DNA from 4 places in the Lentzea sp. NPDC003310 genome. Region 3 is predicted to be linked to each of the others. Evidence: riboswitches for the same ligand, from Rfam matches in the RefSeq annotation. Region 3 holds a riboswitch; each other region holds the start of a gene.
The links. Region 3 has a riboswitch for cobalamin ahead of ABZX02_RS41920 (putative cobaltochelatase). Riboswitches for the same ligand answer to the same signal wherever they lie in the genome.
Positions count from the first base shown of each region.

Region 1 (5,089 bases), on a different contig from region 3:
TGGTTCCTGGCCCGCATGGTCGAACCGCCGGAACCCCCGCTGCCGCAGCGGATCGAGGTGCTGCTGTCGCGCGGACCGTTCACTGTGGACGGTGAGCTGGAGCTGATGCGGTCGCACCGGATCGACGTGCTCGTCACCAAGGACAGCGGTGGTTCGATGACGTCGGCCAAGCTGGAGGCCGCGCGTCAGCTCGGGATTCCTGTGGTGATCGTGCGCCGGCCACCGCTCCCGCCCGCGGAAGTGGTGGCCGACGTCGATGCCGCTGTCAGGTGGTTGGGTACCGCCGGGGCGTGAACACGACGCCCTGCGGCGTCACGATCGTCTGCGACGAACCGATGATCAGCAGGCACCGCATGTCGATCGTGGCCGGGTCGAGCGCGCCGAGCGTCAGCACCCGGATCTCCTCCTCCGGGCCGCCGACGTCGCGGCCGACGACGACCGGGGTCTGCGGATCGCGGTGCTGGAGCAGCAGATCGCGCATGTCCGCCACCTGGTGGGTGCGCGCCTTCGACGCCGGGTTGTAGATCGCGATCACCAGGTCCGCCTTCGCGGTGGCGGCCAGGCGTTCGGCGATGACGTCCCACGGCTTGAGCCGGTCGCTCAGGGAGATCACCGCGTAGTCGTGGCCCAGCGGCGCGCCGGCCTTGGCCGCCACGGCGTTCGCCGCCGTCACACCGGGGATGACGCGGACCGGCACGTCGGCGGTCTCGGCGGCGACCTCCAGCACGGCGGTGGCCATCGCGAAGACACCGGGATCGCCGGACGAGACCACCGCGACCCGCGCACCCTTGCGGGCGAGGTCGAGCGCGAACGCCGCGCGCTCCGACTCCACCTGGTTGTGCGACAGGTGCCGCTGCTGGCCGGGCCGCTGCGGGACGCGGTTCAGGTAGGTGCTGTAGCCGACCAGCTCGTCGGCGGCCTCCAGCTCCTGACGGGCTTCCGGGGTGAGCCAGGCGCGGTCGCCCGGACCGAGGCCCACGACGACGACCTCACCCTTGGGCTTCGGCGGCCGAGACTGGCTCGGCAGCACGGCGATCGAGAAGTACGGCACCGACTCGGGATCGACGTCGGCCAGCGGCGCCATCTTCTGGCGCTTGCCGGTGGCGCGCTCGACGTACCAGGCGCCCTCGAGCCGGCCGGACGCCTCGAGCGCCTCGCGGACGTTGCCGAACGTGCGGCCCAGCTTGAGGATCGCGGCGCAGTCGGTGTCGGCGATCCGGGCGGCGAGCTCCGCGGGAGGCAGCGTGCCGGGCAGGATCGTGAGGACCTCGTCGCGTTCCACGAGCGGAGTGCCGAGAACGGCCGACGCGCCGCTCACCGACGTGACGCCGGGGACGACCTCCCACTCGTAGCGGTCCTTGAGGCGCTTGTGCATGTGCATGTAGGAGCCGTAGAAGAACGGGTCCCCGGCCGCGAGCACGACGACGTCGCGGCCGGCGTCGAGGTGCGCGGCCAGCTTGGCGGCGGCCTCCTCGTAGAAGGCGTCGATCTCACCCTGGTAGTCGTCGGTGTCCTCGGTGGTGACCGGGTAGACGAGCTGCTCGACGATCTGCGGGTTCGGGTCGTCCTGCGTGCGGAAGTACGGCTCCGCGATGGTCTTCGCGATGCTGCGGCCGTGGCGGGCGCTGTGGAACGCGACCACGTCGGCGTCGTGGATGAGCCGTGCGGCCTTGACCGTCACGAGTTCGGGGTCGCCGGGACCCACGCCGACGCCGTAGAGCTTGCCCGTCATCACTCTTCCTCGCTCGCGATCGCGTTGATGGCCGCCGCCGTCATGGCGCTGCCGCCGCGCCGGCCGCGCACCACCAGGTGCTCCAGATCCGTTGCGGCCAAAGCATCTTTGGACTCCGCCGCCCCGATGAACCCGACCGGGATGCCCAGCACCGCGGCGGGCCGCGGCGCACCGGCGGCGATCAGGTCAAGAAGGTGGAACAGTGCGGTGGGGGCGTTGCCGATCGCGATCACGGCACCGTCGAACCGGTCCGCGAGCAGTTCCAGGGCGGCGGCGCTGCGCGTGTTGCCGATCGTCTTCGCCAGCTCGGGCGTGCGCGGGTCCTGGAGGAAGCAGAGGACCTCGTTGTCCGCGGGCAGGCGGCGGCGGGTCACGCCGGACGCGACCATGTTGGCGTCGCACAGGATCGGCGCGCCGGCCCGCAACGCCGCGCGGGCGTCGCGGACCACGTTCGCCGAGAACGCGACGTCCTGCGGCAGGTCGGTCATGCCGCACGCGTGGATCATGCGGACGACGACCTTCGCGACGTCGTCGGGGAACCCGGTGAGGTCCGACTCCGCGCGGATGGTGGCGAAGGACTGGCGGTAGATCTCAGCCCCGTCCTTGATGTACTGCGTCAACGGATCTCCTCGTAGCCGTCGCCCGTCGCGACGAACTCGATCACTTCCCCTGCCGGGCGGCCGCAACGGCGGGCACACCCCGACCAGTGCACCGGGAGGGTGTGCGGGGTGCCGAGCCACGCCCGTGCGTCGGCTCGTACGTCGGACAGCGATTTCGCGCAGCCGGGGCGTCCGGTGCAGGCGCTCACGCCGTGCCACGGCGAGGCCGGGTCGGTGATGAGGCCGGCCGTGTCGGTACCGGCGGGCACCACGAGGCTGCGCCACGGCGTGAGGCGGAGCGCGACGCCGGGAAGCTGCGCGGCGTCGAGGCGGCCGAGCGGAACTCCCGGGGTCAACGGTGAAGGTGCGACAGGGGTCACAGCGGGCGTGACGCGCGGGGCATCGGAGGCGCCGAAGTGCGCGGTGATCTTTCGCACACCGTCGTCCACTTCGGACAGGCGCCAGGCCGCGCCGCGCAGCCGCTGGAAGAGGCGGGCGGCGGACAGGACGGCGGCCACCGGGTCGGTCACGCGGACGCCGGTGTCGCGGCCCGCGAGCAGCAGGACGAAGCCGCCGTCCGCGTCGCTGACCAGCCCGAAGTCCCCGCCGAGGCCGCTCACCGAGTGCCCGACCGTGAGCAGGAAACGGCCCGGCAGCGCGGCCAGCAGGGGGTCCGCGCACAGGGCCGCGTCGATCTCGTCGACGAGCTCCTGGTTGTCCTCCAGCGGCGCCGCGATGATGTTGCGCATCCGCTCGTGCGTGGCCGACGGCAGCAGGCCCGCCGCGGCCAGCCGCGCGCCCAGTTCCACGCCGTCCGCGAGTCCCCTGATCTGGAGGTTCGCCCGCGAAGTCAGTTCCACTGAACCGTTTCCGAGCTCGGCGGCCGCGACCCGCACGACGTCCCACTGAGCAGCGGAAAGAGTGCCGCCGGGCACCCGGATGCGCGCCAGCCCGCCGTCGGCTGCCTGGTGCAGCTCGACGGCGCCGGGGCAGGCATCCGGGTGACTACGCATAGGTCGGACTGTAACCCGCCGGTTAGGGTGAGCCCGAACGACGAAGCGCAGGAGGAAGCCGGTGCGAATCCGGCGCGGTCCCGCCACTGTGACCAGCACCGCTGGGAGTCAGGAACTCTGCTTCGGCCGTGACCCGCAACCTGGGGCGAGGACCCCACGAGGGATGGAGCCCTGCGTGATCCTGCTGCTGTCGACCTCCGACACCGACCTGCTGTCGGCGCGTGCGAGCGGTGCCGAGTACCGCCTCGGCAACCCCGCGAGACTCACCGTCGAGGACCTGCCCGCGCTCGTCGAGGGCGTCGACCTCGTGCTCGTGCGCATCCTCGGCGGCCGCCGGATGTGGGAGGAGGGCCTCGACTGGCTGCTCGCCCACGGCCTCCCCGTCGTCGTCCTCGGCGGTGAGATGCAGCCGGACGCGGCGTTGATGGAGCTGTCGACGGTGCCCGGCGGCGTGTGCGCGGAGGCGCACCTCTACCTCGCGCACGGCGGGCCGGCGAACCTCACCGAGCTGCACAAGTTCCTCTCCGACACCGTGCTGCTGACCGGCCACGGCTTCGCGGCACCGCAGGCCACGCCGACGTGGGGCGTGCTGGAGCGCGAGGCCTCGGACGCCGAGGGCCCCACGGTCGCGGTGCTCTACTACCGCGCGCACCACGTCGCCGGGAACACGGCGTTCATCCACGCCCTGTGCGACGCGATCGAGGCCAAGGGCGGCAAGGCACTGCCGGTCTTCTGCTCCTCGCTGCGCACCGCCGAGCCCGAGTTGCTCGACACGCTGCGCCAGGCCGACGCGCTCGTCGTGACGGTGCTCGCGGCCGGTGGGACGAACCCCGCCAAGGCGTCCGCCGGTGGCGACGACGACGCGTGGGACGTCGGGGCGCTCGCCGAGCTCGACGTACCGATCCTGCAGGGGTTGTGCCTCACGTCGAGCCGCGACACGTGGGATGAGAACGACGACGGTCTGTCTCCTTTGGACACCGCGACGCAGGTCGCGATCCCCGAGTTCGACGGCCGGATCATCACGGTCCCGTTCTCCTTCAAGGAGATCGACGAGGACGGGCTCACCGTCTACGTCGCCGACCCCGAGCGGGCGCTGCGCGTTGCGGGCATCGCGGTGCGGCACGGGCGGTTGCGGCACATCCCGACCAAGGACCGCAAGGTCGTCGTGATGCTGTCGGCCTACCCGACGAAGCACTCGCGCATCGGCAACGCGGTCGGCCTCGACACGCCCGCGTCGACCGTCCGGCTGCTCAAGGCCATGCGGGAGCACGGGTACGACATCGGCGACGAGCTGCCCGGCGTCGACGAGCTCGACGGCGACAAGCTGATCCACGCGCTGATCGCCGCCGGCGGCCAGGACGCCGACTGGCTCACGCAGGAGCAGTTCGAGAGCAACCCGATCCGCATCGCCGCGGCCGACTACCGCGAGTTCTACGAGACTCTGCCGGACGACTTCCGCGAGTCGATGCAGGAGCACTGGGGCGAGGCGCCCGGCTCGTTGTTCGTCGACCACTCGAAGTCGAAGGACGGCGAGATCGTGCTGGCCGCACTGCGGTCCGGCAACGTCGCGGTGATCGTCCAGCCGCCGCGCGGGTTCGGCGAGAACCCCATCGCGATCTACCACGACCCGGACCTGCCGCCGTCGCACCACTACCTCGCGGCGTACCGGTGGATCGAGTCGAACTTCGGCGCCGACGCCGTCGTGCACGTCGGCAAGCACGGCAACCTGGAGTGGCTGCCCGGCA
Region 1 is NZ_JBEXNC010000013.1:261,226-266,314, forward strand. Features, by position in the region: gene ABZX02_RS27540 (cobalt-precorrin-6A reductase) at 1-294, shown strand, start outside; gene ABZX02_RS27545 (precorrin-2 C(20)-methyltransferase) at 266-1,732, opposite strand; gene ABZX02_RS27550 (precorrin-8X methylmutase) at 1,732-2,352, opposite strand; gene ABZX02_RS27555 (hypothetical protein) at 2,349-3,344, opposite strand; cobalamin riboswitch at 3,353-3,484, shown strand; gene cobN (cobaltochelatase subunit CobN) at 3,520-5,089, shown strand, end outside.
Region 1: it holds a riboswitch for cobalamin, as region 3 does, so the genes downstream of both, cobN (cobaltochelatase subunit CobN) here and ABZX02_RS41920 (putative cobaltochelatase) in region 3, are expected to answer to the same signal.

Region 2 (5,089 bases), on a different contig from region 3:
TCGACGGTCGAGCCGAACCAGCTCGACGTGCCGCGCCAGTTCCTCGCGGACGCCTCCGGTCGCGTGACCTTCACGCCGACCGCCGGCGCCACCGTGCCGCTGCGCCTGTCGGTCTACTCGGCGCCGAAGCCGGTCGCGGACATCAAGACCGCGTCCAGCCTCAAGTTCCCGGGCAACAGCAAGCAGGCCGTCCTCAACGTGTCCGGCAAGGGCATCGACCAGGGCACCGGCTCGCAGGCCTACCGCTCGCTGATCAGCGTCCTCGAGCTGCAGGCCCAGTCGCCGAAGCTGCGCGACTGCAAGCGCAACGTCACCGAGAACTGCGCGCTCAACGAGACCGCCAAGGGCGGCGACCTCCGCTACGTCGGCGCGGCCTCCACGGCCCCGCTCGCCAAGGCGCAGGGCAAGCCCGAGGAGGCGCTGCTCGCGTTCGGTGTCGCAACCTGGGGCAACTGGTACAACCTGGGCAAGAACACCATCCCGTTCGTCGACATCGACACCAACGGTGACGGCACCGCGGACTTCGAGGTGTACGCGACCCGCCTGACCGACACCGACCTGCTGGTCGCGACCACCGTGGACCTGAAGACGGGCGAGACCGTCGACATCCAGGGCGTGAACGGCCTGTTCGGCGACGTCGACGCGAACGTCCAGGACACCAACGTCGTCGTCCTGCCGGTGCTGCTGAGCGCTCTCGGCATCGACGCGACGAAGGACACGGCCCGCGTCTCGTACACGGTCGGCACCGCCGGCTACTACCCGGCGCCGGGCAACGCGAACAAGCTGATCGACGTGGTCGACCGCAAGCTGTCCTTCGACCCGCTCAAGCCGGGTCTGTGGGCGCAGGGCGGCGGCGACGCGGCGCTCTCGTACCTCGCGAAGCCGGGCACCGCGCTCGTCGTCAACAAGGACGAGGCCTCGCTGAAGGCCGACAGGTCCGACGGCCTGCTGGTGCTCAACCACCACAACGCCAACGGTGACCGCGCGTCGGTCGTCCTGGTGAAGTCCGGTGGGCGGGGCGCCTACTAGATCGGATGTTTCACGAGAGGCCCGGTTCTCCGCCAGGGGACCGGGCCTCTCGGTCTGTCACGGCCCGGAACTGCCTGCCGTCACCCCTTGACGCGACACCGTTCCTGCGGTCGAGTGACACTCGAAAGTTTGGTATGGGCCGTGTGGGTGTCCCGCAGTACGGGAGATAACACCCCGATGGGGTGTCCGGCATGCGGCGGACGGCCGCGATGCCGGTAGCCTTTCGCGTGAGGAAAATAGTCCCACCAATTGGGGACTGACACCTGGGAGGTGTGTGGATGCGGCTCGCAGTGATCCCAGGAGACGGGATCGGGCCCGAGGTCATCGCTGAGGCCCTGAAGGTCCTCGGTGAGGTCGTTCCGGCGGCCGAGATCACTCGCTACGACCTCGGCGCGGCGCGCTGGCACGCCACGGGAGAGTTGTTGCCCGAGTCGGTGCTGGGGGAGCTTCGCCAGCACGACGCGATCCTGCTCGGCGCGGTCGGCGACCCGTCGGTGCCGAGCGGAATCCTGGAGCGGGGCCTGTTGCTCAGGCTGCGCTTCGAACTCGACCACCACGTGAACCTCCGCCCTGCTCGTCTCTACCCCGGTGTCCGCAGCCCGCTCGCGGACCCGCCGGAGATCGACATGGTGGTGGTGCGCGAGGGCACCGAGGGCCCGTACGCGGGCAACGGCGGCCTGCTCCGCAAGGACACGCCGCACGAGATCGCCACCGAGGTCTCGCTGAACACCTCGTTCGGCGTCGAGCGCGTGGTCAGGGACGCCTTCGCGCGTGCCTCGAACCGCCAGCGCCGGCACCTGACGCTGGTGCACAAGACGAACGTCCTCACGCACGCCGGCTCGTTGTGGTCGCGCGTGGTGGAGGAGGTCTCGCTGCAGCACCCGGACGTCACCGTGGCCTACCAGCACGTGGACGCGGCGACCATCCACATGGTCACCGACCCGGGCCGCTACGACGTGATCGTCACGGACAACCTGTTCGGCGACATCCTGACCGACCTCGCCGCCGCCGTCACGGGCGGCATCGGCCTGGCCGCGTCCGGGAACATGGACGTCACGCGCCGCAACCCGTCGATGTTCGAGCCGGTCCACGGGTCGGCACCCGACATCGCGGGCCAGGGCATCGCCGACCCGACGGCCGCCGTGCTGTCGGTGGCGCTGCTGCTCGACCACCTGGGCGAGCACGAGGCGTCGCGCCGGATCGAGGCCTCCGTGGCGTTCGACCTGGCGACGCGCGACCACCAGTCGCCGGGCGCGACCTACGCGATCGGTGACCGGCTCGCGGCGCTCGTGTCGTCGAACGTGCGCACGGGCTGAGTTCTCCAAGGCACGTACTAAGGCCCCGGTCGAGTCGACCGGGGCCTTGGTGTTTCCGGAGGTGCGTCAGAGCTGGCCGTTGGCCTCACGCCACGCGCGCTCCTTCTGGATCCACTCGTTGTCCTGCGGGAACTCGTCGATGGTCGGCACGCGCCGGATCTCGGTCTTGAAGCCGGGGCCGGTCATCGGCATCCGCTTCGCCCACTCGACCGCCTCCTGGATCGAGGACACGTTGAGCAGGTAGAAGCCGTTGAACAGCTCCTTGGTCTCGCCGTACGGGCCGTCCGTGACGACCGGCGGCTCCTGCGAGTAGTCGACGACGACGCCCTCGGAGGTGTCGGAGAGCCCCTCCGCGGCGAGCAGCACGCCGGCGCGGATCAGCTCCTCGTTGTACGCGCCGACCTCCTCCAGCATCTTGTCGAAGTCGAACTCGCCCATGTTGGCGAAGGCCTCGTCGGTGGCGCGCATGATCAGCATGTACTTCACGGTGTGTCTCCCTGGATGTCTCTCGTTCGGTGTCGTCCACAGGTCGAACGGGCGCGGTGCCGGATCGACATCACACCCGAGAAATTTCCGAACTTTCTGTTTTCGCAGGTAGGGTCACTGAAGTCGTGCGTGGGGGAAGACCGGTCTGAGTCCGGCGCTGACCCGCAACGGTAGGTCCCCCGAGCCGGGGGACGAGCCCGAACACCCGCGTGCGATGCCCCAGGAACTCCGATTCCGCCGTGGACTGCGGGAAGGACCAAGTGATCTCCAAGATCAGCGCGCTCGTGGGCGTGCTCGTCGTCAGCATCGTGGCCGGCGTGGCGCTCGGCCCCGTCTCCGTGCCGTTCGGTGTCACCACCGAGCTGCTGTGGGAGGCGCTGACCGGCGGCACCGTCCCCGCCCACCTCGCCGGGCAGTACCACATCGTCTGGGACATCCGGCTGCCCCGCGTCCTGCTCGCCGCCGTCGTGGGCGCGGGACTGAGCGCGGTCGGCGTCGCGATCCAGGCGATGGTTCGCAACGCGCTCGCCGACCCGTACGTGCTCGGCATCTCCTCGGGCGCGAGCGTCGGCGCGACGGCCGTGGCGACGATGGGGATCCTGTCCGGCCTCGGGGTCTACGCGCTGTCGGTCGGCGCGTTCGCCACCGGACTCGGCGCCACGGCCCTGGTCTACATCACCGCGCGCACGAGCCGAGGGCTCACACCGCTGCGGCTGGTGCTGACCGGGACCGCGCTGGCGTACGGGTTCTCCGCCGTGGCGATGCTGCTGGTGTTCCAGGCGCCGCACGGGGAGGCGGCGCGGGCGGCCATGTTCTGGCTACTCGGCAGCCTCGGTGGCGCGACGTGGACGGCACTGCCGATCGCCGCCGCCGTGACGGTGCTGGGCATCGCCTACCTGATGACCAGAGCCCGGCAGCTGAACGCGCTGGCGATGGGCGACGAGACCGCGACGACGCTCGGCGTGCCCGTCAACCGGTTCCGCACGCACCTCTTCGTCGTGACCGCCGGCATCACCGGCGTGCTCGTGGCCGTCAGCGGCGCGGTGGGCTTCGTCGGGCTGATGCTGCCCCACCTCACCCGCATGGTCGTGGGCGCGGACCACCGCAAGGTCCTCCCGCTCGCGCCCCTGGCCGGGGCGTCGTTCATGGTGTGGGTCGACGTGGCCGCGCGGATGCTCGCGGCACCCGAGGAGCTCCCGCTCGGCGTCATCACGGCCGCGATCGGCGTGCCGTGCTTCATCTTCCTCATGCGCCGCAAGAGCTACGTGTTCGGAGGACGTTGATGCGCGTCGACATCGAGCAGGTCACCGTCCGCGGCATCATCACGGACATCACGCTGCACGCCGAGGACGAGGTCGTCGGGATCGTCGGCCCGAACGGCAGCGGTAAGTCCACGACGTTGCGCTGCGTCTACCGCGCCCTGAAACCGGACGTGGGCGCCGTGCTGCTCGACGGCGTCGCCGTCCACAAGCGACAGCACGTCGCCCGCGACCTCGCGGCCCTGTCGCAGGAGTCCCAGGTCGAGTTCGACTTCACCGTCGCCGAGGTGGTGGAGATGGGCCGCCTGCCGCACGAACGCGACTCCGTCCGCGACCGCCGCGTGGTGACCGACGCACTGGACACAGTGGACGTCGCGCACCTCGCTCCGCGCAGCTTCCTGAGCCTTTCGGGCGGTGAACGCCAGCGCGTGCTCATCGCCCGCGCGATCGCCCAGGAACCCCGCGTGCTCGTGCTGGACGAGCCCACCAACCACCTCGACATCCGGCACCAGCTGGAGGTGCTGGCTCTCGCGCGCGACCTGGGCGTCACGGTGCTCACCGTCCTGCACGACCTGAACCTCGCCGCGTCCTACTGCGACCGCCTGCACGTGCTCGACGAGGGGCGGCTGGTCGCCTCCGGCACACCGTCGGAGGTCCTCGTCCCCGAGCTGGTCGCCAAGGTTTTCCACGTCACCGCGCACGTCGTGCGGCACCCGACCACGGGAGTTCCCCAGCTCCTGTTCGACCAGGAGGTCACCCCTTGAGAACCGCACTCGTCACAGCCGCCCTGCTGCTCGTCTCCGGCTGCGGCGCCACGGTGGCCCAGGACACCTCCGCCACCGACCCGGTGACCGTCACGAACTGCGGTCAGCAGGTCACGTTCGACCGCGTGCCGTCCAAAGTGGTCACCAACGACACCGGCATCACCGAGATGATGTTCGCGCTGGGCCTCAAGGACCGCATGGCGGGGTACGTGGTGAACGGCCTCAAGACCGTCGA
Region 2 is NZ_JBEXNC010000002.1:429,779-434,867, forward strand. Features, by position in the region: gene ABZX02_RS04605 (S8 family serine peptidase) at 1-1,029, shown strand, start outside; gene ABZX02_RS04610 (3-isopropylmalate dehydrogenase) at 1,308-2,345, shown strand; gene ABZX02_RS04615 (YciI family protein) at 2,412-2,831, opposite strand; cobalamin riboswitch at 2,921-3,059, shown strand; gene ABZX02_RS04620 (iron ABC transporter permease) at 3,092-4,114, shown strand; gene ABZX02_RS04625 (ABC transporter ATP-binding protein) at 4,114-4,854, shown strand; gene ABZX02_RS04630 (ABC transporter substrate-binding protein) at 4,851-5,089, shown strand, end outside.
Region 2: it holds a riboswitch for cobalamin, as region 3 does, so the genes downstream of both, ABZX02_RS04620 (iron ABC transporter permease) here and ABZX02_RS41920 (putative cobaltochelatase) in region 3, are expected to answer to the same signal.

Region 3 (5,089 bases):
CGCGCTGGCCGACGCCGGCGTGTCCGCCGAGGACTCCGCGGGCCTCTGCTACTTCCTGCTGATCGCGGGCCAGGAGACGACGACCCAGCTGCTGTCCACGGCGTTGCGCCGCGCGTTGCAGGACCGCTCGTTGTGGGCGCGGCTGCCCGAGCCCGGCGTGGCCGAGTCGTTCGTCGAGGACGTGCTGCGGACCGACACGCCCGTGGTGACGTGGCGGCGGCTGACCGCGCGTGAGGTCGTGCTGTCGGGCGTGCGCGTGCCGGCCGGCGCGGAGCTCGTGTTGTTGTTGAGCGGCAAGGAGACCGATCCGCGCCACCTCGCGTTCGGGTACGGCCGCCACTTCTGCCTCGGCGCCGGTCTGGCCCGGCTGGAGGCGGCCGTGACGTTGCGCACCGTCGCCTCGGAGGAACCGTCGCTGCACCTGGTCGGTCCGGACCCGGAGTGGCTGAACCTGCTGTCGTTCCGCGCGCCGAAGTCGGTGGCCGTCAGCCGCTGACCTGAGGTTGGATGCGGGAGTGTTGAACCGACAGCTCTCGGGAGTCCGCAAGAAGACGCTGCTGGAGACGCTCGGCCCCGTGCCGGACGTCGACCCCGACCGCTACGGCGACGGCGGCCCGGTGGGCGCGCTGGAGACGCGGGTCGCGCAGCTGCTCGGCACCGAGGCCGCGTTGTTCGTGCCGACCGGCACCATGGCGCAGCAGATCGCTTTGAAGTGCTGGGCGGACCGCACGAACAACCCGATCGTCGCGATGCACCCGCAGGCCCACCCGCTGCACCACGAGGACGACGCGCTGACCGCGCTCTCCGGCCTGCGCCCGATCAAGGTGCGCAACGCGGACATCGGATCCTGCCCCGAGCCGTACGGGACGCTGCTGCTGGAGGTGCCCGACCGCGAGGCCGGGTTCGTGCTGCCGGCCTGGGACGAGCTCGTGTCGTGGGTCGATCTAGCCCGCGAACGGGACGCGGTCGTGCACCTCGACGGCGCGCGGCTGTGGGAGAGCACGTACGGCCTCGGCAAGCCGCTGCCCGAGATCGCGGGCCTCTTCGACTCGGTCTACGTGTCGTTCTACAAGTCGCTGGAGGGCATCTCGGGCGCGGCGCTGGCCGGCACCCAGGACTTCGTCGACCAGGCACGGGTGTGGCGGCACCGGTATGGCGGCATGCTGTTCCAGCAGTGGCCCGCGGCGCTGTCGGCGTTGCACGGCCTCGACACCGTGCTGCCGCGGCTGGGGTTGTACGTCGAGCACGCCAAGGTCGTGACCGCGGCGATGGATCTGCCCGAGCCGCACACCCACCAGTTCGCGCTGCACCTGCCGGGTGACCCGGCTCGGCTCAAGGAGCTGAGCGGGGCGTTCCTCGGCGGGTTCTGGCAGGACGGGCCGCTCGCCAAGACCGAGGTGACCGTGGCGGAGCCCGCGCTGGAGTGGACGGCGGACGAGGTGCGGGAGGCGTGGGCCGAGTTCCGGGGCCTGATCTAGCGACGTCGCTCACCTGGCTGTTGGACCCGGCCGTGCGAAATGCGACGATGCCGGGGCTGTGAGGGGAGTGCGAGGAAGCCGGTGAGACTCCGGCGCCGTCCCGCGACTGTGACCGGCCCGTGCCGGGAGTCAGGAACTCGTCCCCCTCTTCCACCTGACCGCGGGCGTGGACACCCGAGGAAGGACTTCGCTGCATGTACCCCTTTTCGGCTGTCGTCGGACACGACGACCTCCGGCTCGCCCTGCTGCTGAACGCGGTGCACCCCGGCATCGGCGGTGTGCTCGTCCGCGGCGAGAAGGGGACCGCGAAGTCGACGATCGTGCGCGCCCTCGCCGCGCTGCTGCCCGAGCTGGACGTCTCGCAGGGCTGCCGGTTCGGCTGCGTGCCCGGCACGACGGACTGCCCCGACGCGCCGCACGACGGCGTCGAGCGCAGGCCGGCCCGGCTCGTCGAACTGCCCGTCGGCGCCACCGAGGACCGGCTCGTCGGGTCGCTCGACCTCGAGAAGGCGCTGACCGAGGGCAAGCGCGCGTTCCAGCCCGGCCTGCTGGCCGCGGCGCACCGGGGCGTGCTCTACGTCGACGAGGTCAACCTGCTGCACGACCACCTGGTCGACCTGCTGCTTGACGCCGCCGCGATGGGGCGGGCGCACGTCGAGCGCGAGGGCGTCTCGGTGTCGCACCCGTCGCAGTTCCTGCTGGTCGGCACCATGAACCCGGAGGAGGGCGAGCTGCGGCCGCAGCTGCTCGACCGGTTCGGGCTGACCGTGGCGGTGAAGGCGGCGCGGGACGTGGCCGTGCGCACCGAGGTCATCCGGCGCCGGCTCGCCTACGAGGCGGACCCCGTGGCGTTCGCCGCGCGGTGGGCCGGGCAGGACGCCGAGCTCAAGCAGCAGATCACCGACGCGCGCGCCCGGCTGGCCGGGGTGTCCCTCCCGGACGGTGAGCTGCGCCGGATCGCCGCCGTGTGCGCGGCTTTCGAGGTCGACGGCATGCGCGCGGACCTCGTCGTCGCCCGTGCCGCCACGGCCCACGCGGCGTGGCGCGGGGCCTCCGAGGTCGAGGAGACCGACGTCGAGACGGCCGTCCGGCTCGCGCTGCCGCACCGGCGCCGGCGTGACCCGTTCGACGAGCCCGGCATCGAGGAGCAGCAGCTCGAGGACGCGATGAAGCAGGCGGCCGAGCACGCCGAGGACCCCGGTGACGACGGCCCGGACGACGACGGTCCCAGCGGGGGTGAGCTGCCCGAGCCGCAGGACGGTCCGAAAGGCAACGGGAACGCGCCCCAGGACCGTCCGGCACCGGAGCCCGCGCCCGCGTTCAAGGCGCGGCTGCTGGAGGTGCCCGGAGTCGGCGAAGGCGCGCCCGGCAAGCGTTCCCGGGCCCGTGCCCGCATCGGCCGGATCGTCCGTTCGTCCACTGTGGACGGCAGCGGGCTGCACCTGGTCGACACGCTCGCGACCGCCGCGCCGCACCAGGCCGCGCGCGGCCGCAGCGGTCCCGGTCTGCTGCTGACCGCCGCCGACCTGCGCAAGGCCGTGCGGGAGGGCAAGGAGTCGAACCTCGTCCTGTTCGTCGTCGACGCGTCCGGCTCGATGGCCGCGCAGAAGCGGATGTCGGCCGTCAGCGGCGCGGTGATCTCGTTGCTGCGCGACGCCTACCAGCGCCGCGACAAGGTCGGCGTGGTCACGTTCCGCGGTACCCAGGCCGAGGTCGCGCTGCCTCCGACGACGTCCGTCGACGCGGCGGCCACGCGCCTGAAGAAGATGCGCACCGGCGGCCGCACCCCGCTCGCCGACGGACTGCTGAAGGCCCACCGGGTCCTGGAGATCGAACGCCTTCGCGACCCGCGCAAGCGCCCGCTCGTCGTGCTGCTCACGGACGGCCGCGCGACGTCGTCCGGCCTGGGCGGCGACCCGACCAAGGACGCGCTGAAGGCCGCGGGACTGCTGGAGCAGACCGCCGTCGTGGTCGTCGACTGCGAACAGGGCCACGTCCGCCTCGGACTCGCGCAGAAGGTCGCCGACGCGCTGCAGGGCACGTGCGTCCGGCTCGACCAGCTGTCCGCCGACCACCTCGCCGGCGTCGTCCGGGCTGCGTGAGTTCGCGCTGGTCGTCCGGTCGCCCCTTCGTCGGGATTCGGCGAAGCCCAATCACGGCGAAGCGGCGGCCGGACGACCAGCTCCCCGGCGAACTCACCGGAGTCTGCGGAGCAGCGACCAACAAGGAAGGAGACCCAAGTGCCTCAAGGACAACCCACCGAGGTCCCCAAGGACGGCCTGACCACCCGCCAGCGCCGCAACCGGCCGCTGCTGATGCTGCACACCGGTGAGATGAAGGGGAAGTCGACGTCGGCGTTCGGCCTCGCGCTGCGCGGCTGGAACCAGGGCTGGGACATCGGCGTGTTCCAGTTCGTGAAGTCCGCCAAGTGGAAGGTGGGCGAGGAGTCCGCGTTCAAGGCGCTCGGCCGGCTGCACGACGAGACCGGCGAGGGCGGCGCCGTCGAGTGGCACAAGATGGGCGAGGGCTGGTCCTGGACCCGCAAGCAGGGCACCGAGGACGACCACGCCGAGGCCGCGCGCGAGGGCTGGGCGGAGATCGCGCGCCGGATCGGCTCCGAACGCCACGGCCTCTACGTGCTCGACGAGTTCACGTACCCGCTGCACTGGGGCTGGATCGACGTGGACGAGGTCGTCGAGACGCTCACGAACCGCCCCGGCCACCAGCACGTCGTGATCACCGGCCGGTACGCGCCGCAGAAGCTGGTCGACGCCGCCGACCTCGTGGTGGAGATGACCAAGGTCAAGCACCCGATGGACGCGGGCCAGAAGGGTCAGCGGGGGATCGAGTGGTGAGCACGCCGTGGTGAACAGGCTCGTCGTCGCCGCCCCGGCCTCGGGCAGCGGCAAGACCACCGTCGCGACCGGCCTGATGGCCGCGCTGCGCCAGGCCGGGTCGCGGGTCGCGCCGTTCAAGGTCGGCCCCGACTACATCGACCCCGGCTACCACTCGCTCGCGACCGGCAGGCCGGGCCGCAACCTCGACCCGGTCATGGTCGGCGAGAACCGCATCCCGGGTCTCTTCGCGCACGGGGCCAAGGGCTGCGACCTCGCCGTGGTCGAGGGCGTGATGGGGCTCTTCGACGGCCGCATCGACACCGCGGGCATCGGCTCGACCGCGCACGTCGCGAAGCTGATCAACGCACCCGTGCTGTTCGTCGTGGACGCACGCGGGCAGAGCCGGTCGCTCGCCGCGCTGCTGCACGGGTTCCGCGGCTACGACCCCACGGTCCGGCTCGGCGGCGTGATCCTCAACCAGGTCGGGTCCGAACGGCACGAGCAGGTGCTGCGCTCGGCGTGCGACGAGGTCGGCCTCGACGTGCTCGGCGTGCTGCCGCGCGATCCGCAGTTCTCCCTGCCCTCACGGCACCTGGGCCTCGTCACGGCGGCGGAGCACGGTCCGGAGGCCGTGGCCGCCGTGGACGCGATCGCCGCCGCGGTCGCCAAGCACGTCGACCTCGACGCGGTCCGCCGGCTGGCGTCCGTGCCCGCGATGGCGGTCGCCGCGTGGGAGCCGCAGGTCGACCGCGTCGCCGGGGAACCGGTGATCGC
Region 3 is NZ_JBEXNC010000032.1:38,004-43,092, reverse strand. Features, by position in the region: gene ABZX02_RS41930 (hypothetical protein) at 1-496, shown strand, start outside; gene ABZX02_RS41925 (beta-eliminating lyase-related protein) at 516-1,478, shown strand; cobalamin riboswitch at 1,507-1,638, shown strand; gene ABZX02_RS41920 (putative cobaltochelatase) at 1,673-3,580, shown strand; gene cobO (cob(I)yrinic acid a,c-diamide adenosyltransferase) at 3,719-4,333, shown strand; gene ABZX02_RS41910 (cobyrinate a,c-diamide synthase) at 4,344-5,089, shown strand, end outside.

Region 4 (5,089 bases), on a different contig from region 3:
AGGTAGTACGTGGTCTTCAGCCCGCGCAACCACGCCAGCTGGTACAGCTCGTCGAGCTTGCGGCCACTGGGCTGGGAGAGGTACAGGTTCAGCGACTGAGCCTGGTCGATCCACTTCTGCCGGCGGCTGCCCGCCTCGATCAGCCACGAGCTGTCGACCTCGAACGCCGTGGCGTACAACGCCTTCAGGTAAGGCGGCACCCGGTCGATCGCGCCGAGGCTGCCGTCGTGCAGCTTGAGGTCCGAGATCATCCGCTCGTCCCACAGCTTGCGCTGCTTGAGCGCCCGCACCAGGTCGGGGTTGATGACCGTGAAGTCACCGGACATGTTCGACTTCACGTACAGGTTGCGGTACAGCGGCTCGATCGACTGGGTGACGCCGGTGATGTTCGCGATGGTCGCGGTCGGCGCGATCGCCATGACGTTCGAGTTCCGCATGCCGCGCCGGGCCTTCTCCCGGACCGGCGCCCAGTCCAGCGTGGACTCGCGGTTCTGCTCCAGCTCGCCCTCGCCGCGCGTCCGCGCGAGGATCTCGACCGAGTCGATCGGCAGGATTCCCTGGCTCCACAACGACCCGTCGAAGGACTGGTAGGCACCGCGCTCCTGCGCGAGGTCCGCGGACGCCTCGATGGCGTAGTAGCTGATCTCCTCCATGGACCGGTCCGCGAACTCGACGGCCTCCTGGGACGCCATCGGCGTACCGAGCGTGAACAGCGCGTCCTGGAAACCCATCAGCCCCAAGCCGACCGGCCGGTGCTTGAGGTTGGAGTTCTTCGCTTCCGGGATCGTGTAGTAGTTCACGTCGATCACGTTGTCGAGCATCCGCACCGCCGTGCGAACGGTCTTCGCGAGCCGCGCGTGGTCGATGCCCTGGTCCGTGACGTGCTGCGCGAGGTTGACGCTGCCGAGGTTGCAGACCGCGACCTCGTCGACCGCGGTGTTCAGGGTGATCTCGGTGCACAGGTTCGAGGAGTGCACGACACCGCTGTGCTGCTGTGGCGACCGCAGGTTGCACGGGTCCTTGAACGTGATCCACGGGTGACCGGTCTCGAACAGCATGGTCAGCATGCGCCGCCACAGGTCGACGGCCGGCAACCGGCGGAAGACCTTGATCTCGCCGTTGTCCGCCTTCTGCTCGTAGGCGCGGTACTTGTCGGCGAACTCGGTGCCGAACGCGTCATGCAGGTCCGGGACCTCGTCGGGGGAGAAGAGCGTCCACTGGCCGTTGGCGCGGACGCGGCGGAGGAACTCGTCCGGGACCCAGTTCGCGGTGTTCATGTCGTGGGTGCGGCGGCGTTCGTCGCCGGTGTTCTTGCGCAGGTCGAGGAACTCCTCGACGTCGATGTGCCAGGTCTCGAGGTACGCGCAGACCGCGCCCTTGCGTTTTCCTCCCTGGTTCACGGCCACCGCCGTGTCGTTCGCGATCTTCAAGAACGGCACCACGCCCTGCGACTTGCCGTTCGTCCCCTTGATGTGCGCGCCGATCCCGCGCACGGGTGTCCAGTCGTTGCCGAGCCCACCCGCGAACTTCGACAGCAGCGCGTTGTTGCTGATGCCGTGGAAGATCCCCGCGAGGTCGTCATCGACGGTGGTCAGGAAGCACGACGAGAGCTGCGGGCGCGTGGTGCCCGAGTTGAACAACGTCGGGGTCGAGCACATGAAGTCGAACGACGACAGCAGCTCGTAGAACTCGATGGCGCGGGCGTCGCGGTCGTCCTCCTCCAGCGCGAGGCCAATGGCGACGCGCATGAAGAACGCCTGCGGCAGCTCGTAGCGGCGGCCGTCGTGGTGCAGGAAGTAGCGGTCGTACAGGGTCTGCATGCCCAGGAACTGGAAGTTCAGGTCCCGTGACGCGTTCAGGGCGTCGCCCAGGCGGGCCAGGTCGAACGACTCCAGGCGCGGGTCGAGCTGGCCGAACTCGATGCCGGAACGCACGAACGACGCGAAGTACGCCGGGTAGCGCTCGGTCATCTCGGCGTGCGACAGGGGTTCTCCGCAGGCCTCGGCACGCAGCTTGTCCAGCAGCAACCGGGCGCTGACGTAGGAGTAGGCCGGGTCGTGCTCGACCATCGTGCGGGCGGCCATGATCGGCGCGAGCGCGAGCTCGTCGTCGGTGATGCCGTGGTAGAGGTTGCGCTTGGTCTCGGCCAGAACCGCCTCGGCCGACGCGGTGGGCAGGTCGGCGCAGGCTTCGTCGATGACCACTGAAAGGCGGTCGGGCACGCTCTCTCCTCGCGAGCAGGCCGAGGGTGAACGCGTGCGCGCGCCGGCGGCCGACGCCACCGGTGCACACAGCCGCCCTCCCTCGGGGCACCGTGTCGTGCGCGCAGGCTTGCGCGCACACCAGTGGCAGGTCTTCGGACTCGTGGGCGCACTTCCAACGCCTACCGGCCGTCGCTTCCCAGGTCGGCTGACCCAGTGCTTGGTTGACGGCTTTCGTTCCCACTCACCGCTGCGGGGCAGTCCCGGGTTCGCACCGGGTTCCCTCTTGCCTCACCGAACGGGTCGGTGAACCACCAGCGCGGCAGATACTACATGTGGTGGTGGGGTCTGGATCACCACCCAACATGCGCGTGTCGTGGGTTAGGGTCGGAAACGTGGGTGATCTTCGGCCTCGGGTCGTCTTCGGTGCACTGGTCAGCGCGGGGCTCGCTTCGGCGTCCCTTTTCGTCGGGACGGCGGCGCCCGTGACGTGTGGCGCCCTGGCCGTCGCGGCGGTGCTCGTGATGATCACCAGCCGGCGATCAGGGTCACCCCGAGAGTGATCATCACGGCGGCGATCAGGCCGTCGAGGACGCGCCACGAGCGTGGCTTCGCGAACAGCGGGCTGAGCAGCCGCGCGCCGAAGCCGAGGGCGACGAACCAGGTGATGCTCGCCGTCACCGCGCCGATCCCGAAGAGCCAGCGACCGGCCGCGATCGACCCGAGCAGCAGCACCGTGTCGAGGTAGACGTGCGGGTTGAGCCACGTGAGCGCGAGCGCGGTCAGCACGGGCCGGCCGCTGGGCTCGGAGCCGGTGTGCAGCGCGGACGGCCGCAGCGCGCGGCGCGCGGCCAGGAACCCGTACCCCAGCAGGAAGATCCCGCCCACGACGGCGGCGATCGTGATCGCCTGCGGGACCGCGCGGACGAGTGCTCCGAACCCGGCGATGCCGACGGCGACCAGGATCGCGTCCGACAGCGCGCACACGGCGACGACCTTGGCGACCGCCTGGCGTCGAAGTCCTTGGCGCAGCACGAAAGCGTTCTGCGCGCCGATCGCGACTATCAGGGTCATCATGGTGCCGAAGCCGAGCAGCAGGTCAGTCACCCGGCCCACGGTATTGACGCCGTCTTGATGAGACCAGCTAAAGATTCTTACGTAGCATTAGCGCTCGTGATGGACCTGGACCTGGTGCGGACGCTGCTCGCGGTCGTCGACGCGGGCACGTTCGATGCCGCCGCGACGGCGCTGCACGTCACCCCTTCCGCTGTCTCGCAACGCATCAAGGCGCTCGAACAGCGAACCGGGCGCGTGCTGCTGGTGCGCGCCCGGCCGGTTCGGCTTACGCCGTCCGGCGAGGTGCTGGTCCGCTATGGTCGGCAACTGCTCGCGCTGGACCAGGACCTCGACGCGGCCCTGGGCGAGGACGCCGTGGTGCGGGTCCCGATCGCGGTCAACGCCGACTCGCTCGCCACGTGGTTCCTGCCCGCCCTGCAACGGGTCTCGCCGGAGCTGCGGATCTCGTTCGACCTGCACCGCGAGGACCAGGACCACACGACGGCGTTGCTGCGGCAGGGCCTGGTGATGGCCGCGGTGACGTCCTCGCGCGAGCCGGTGGCGGGCTGCTCGGTGAGCAAGCTCGGCGAGATCCGTTACGCCGCAATGGCTCCCGCGTCCTTTGTGGAGCGACATGCGCGAGGCCCGCTCAAGTCGTGGCTGCCGGACGCGCCCGTCGTCGTGTTCGACCGCAACGACGACCTGCAGGACCGGTTCGTGCGCACGCTGACGCGCGGGCGGGGCGCGTCGGAGCACCGCCACTACGTGCCGTCGTCGGAGGTGTACGTGCGGGCGATCGTGGCGGGCCTCGGGTGGGGAATGGTGCCGCCGCAACAGCTCCAGGAGGGCCTGGTCGACCTCGCGCCGGGCCGCACCATCTCCGTGCCGCTGTACTGGCAGCAGTGGAAGCTCGACTCGCCGGCGCTGACGGCCGTCGCGGAGGCGGTGGCGGCGGAAGCGAGCGAGGCGTTGCGCTAGCGGTTAGCCTGCCTGGCATGACCGGCGAACCGATGAACCTCGACGGGAAGATCGCAGTCATCTACGGCGCGGGCACGATCGGCGGTGCCATCGCGAAGGCGTTCAGCGCGGCGGGCGCCGAGGTCCACCTGGCCGCGCGCACCGAGGCGCCGCTCAAGGCCAAGGCCGAGGAGCTGGGCGTCCGCTACGCCGTGGTCGACGCCCTGGACGAACGCGGCGTGGACGAGCACGCGGCCACGCTCGACCGCATCGACATCTCGGTCAACGTCATCTCCGACAACGACGTCCAGGGCACGGCGCTGCACGAGATGAGCGTCGACGACTACCTGAGCCCGGTCGTCACGAACGTCCGCTCGAAGTTCCTCACCGCCCGCGCCGCCGCCCGGCACATGATCCGGCAGAAGGACGGCGTGATCCTGTTCTTCGGCGGCACGAGCGACGGCCAGGTGCACCGGCGCTGGCAGCTCGGCGGCCTGGTCACGGCGTTCGACGCGGTCGAGGCGATGCGCCGGCAGCTCGCCGCCGAGCTCGGGCCGCACGGCGTCCGCGCGGTGACGCTGCAGACCGGCGGCATCCCCGAGTCGATCCCGGGGGAGTTCCGCGACCAGGTCGAACCCGACATCGTCGGGCAGACCGCGCTCGGCAGGGCGGCGACCCTCGACGACGTGGGCCGGGCCGCCGTGTTCGCGGCCTCGGACTGGGGCCGCACCCTGACGGGAACCCAGGTGAACATCACGTGCGGCGCGATCCTGAGCTGAGGCTGTCGACTTCCTGGGCCGAACCTGTCGGGTTCCTGAATCGCGGAACCCCTGCCGCCGACCAGGGCGTTGTCCGTTATGTGCTGATACCTCGCC
Region 4 is NZ_JBEXNC010000018.1:10,110-15,198, forward strand. Features, by position in the region: gene ABZX02_RS32705 (ribonucleoside-diphosphate reductase subunit alpha) at 1-2,222, opposite strand, end outside; cobalamin riboswitch at 2,330-2,532, opposite strand; gene ABZX02_RS32710 (LysE family transporter) at 2,730-3,278, opposite strand; gene ABZX02_RS32715 (LysR family transcriptional regulator ArgP) at 3,378-4,235, shown strand; gene ABZX02_RS32720 (SDR family oxidoreductase) at 4,253-4,993, shown strand; gene ABZX02_RS32725 (DUF998 domain-containing protein) at 5,074-5,089, shown strand, end outside.
Region 4: it holds a riboswitch for cobalamin, as region 3 does, so the genes downstream of both, ABZX02_RS32705 (ribonucleoside-diphosphate reductase subunit alpha) here and ABZX02_RS41920 (putative cobaltochelatase) in region 3, are expected to answer to the same signal.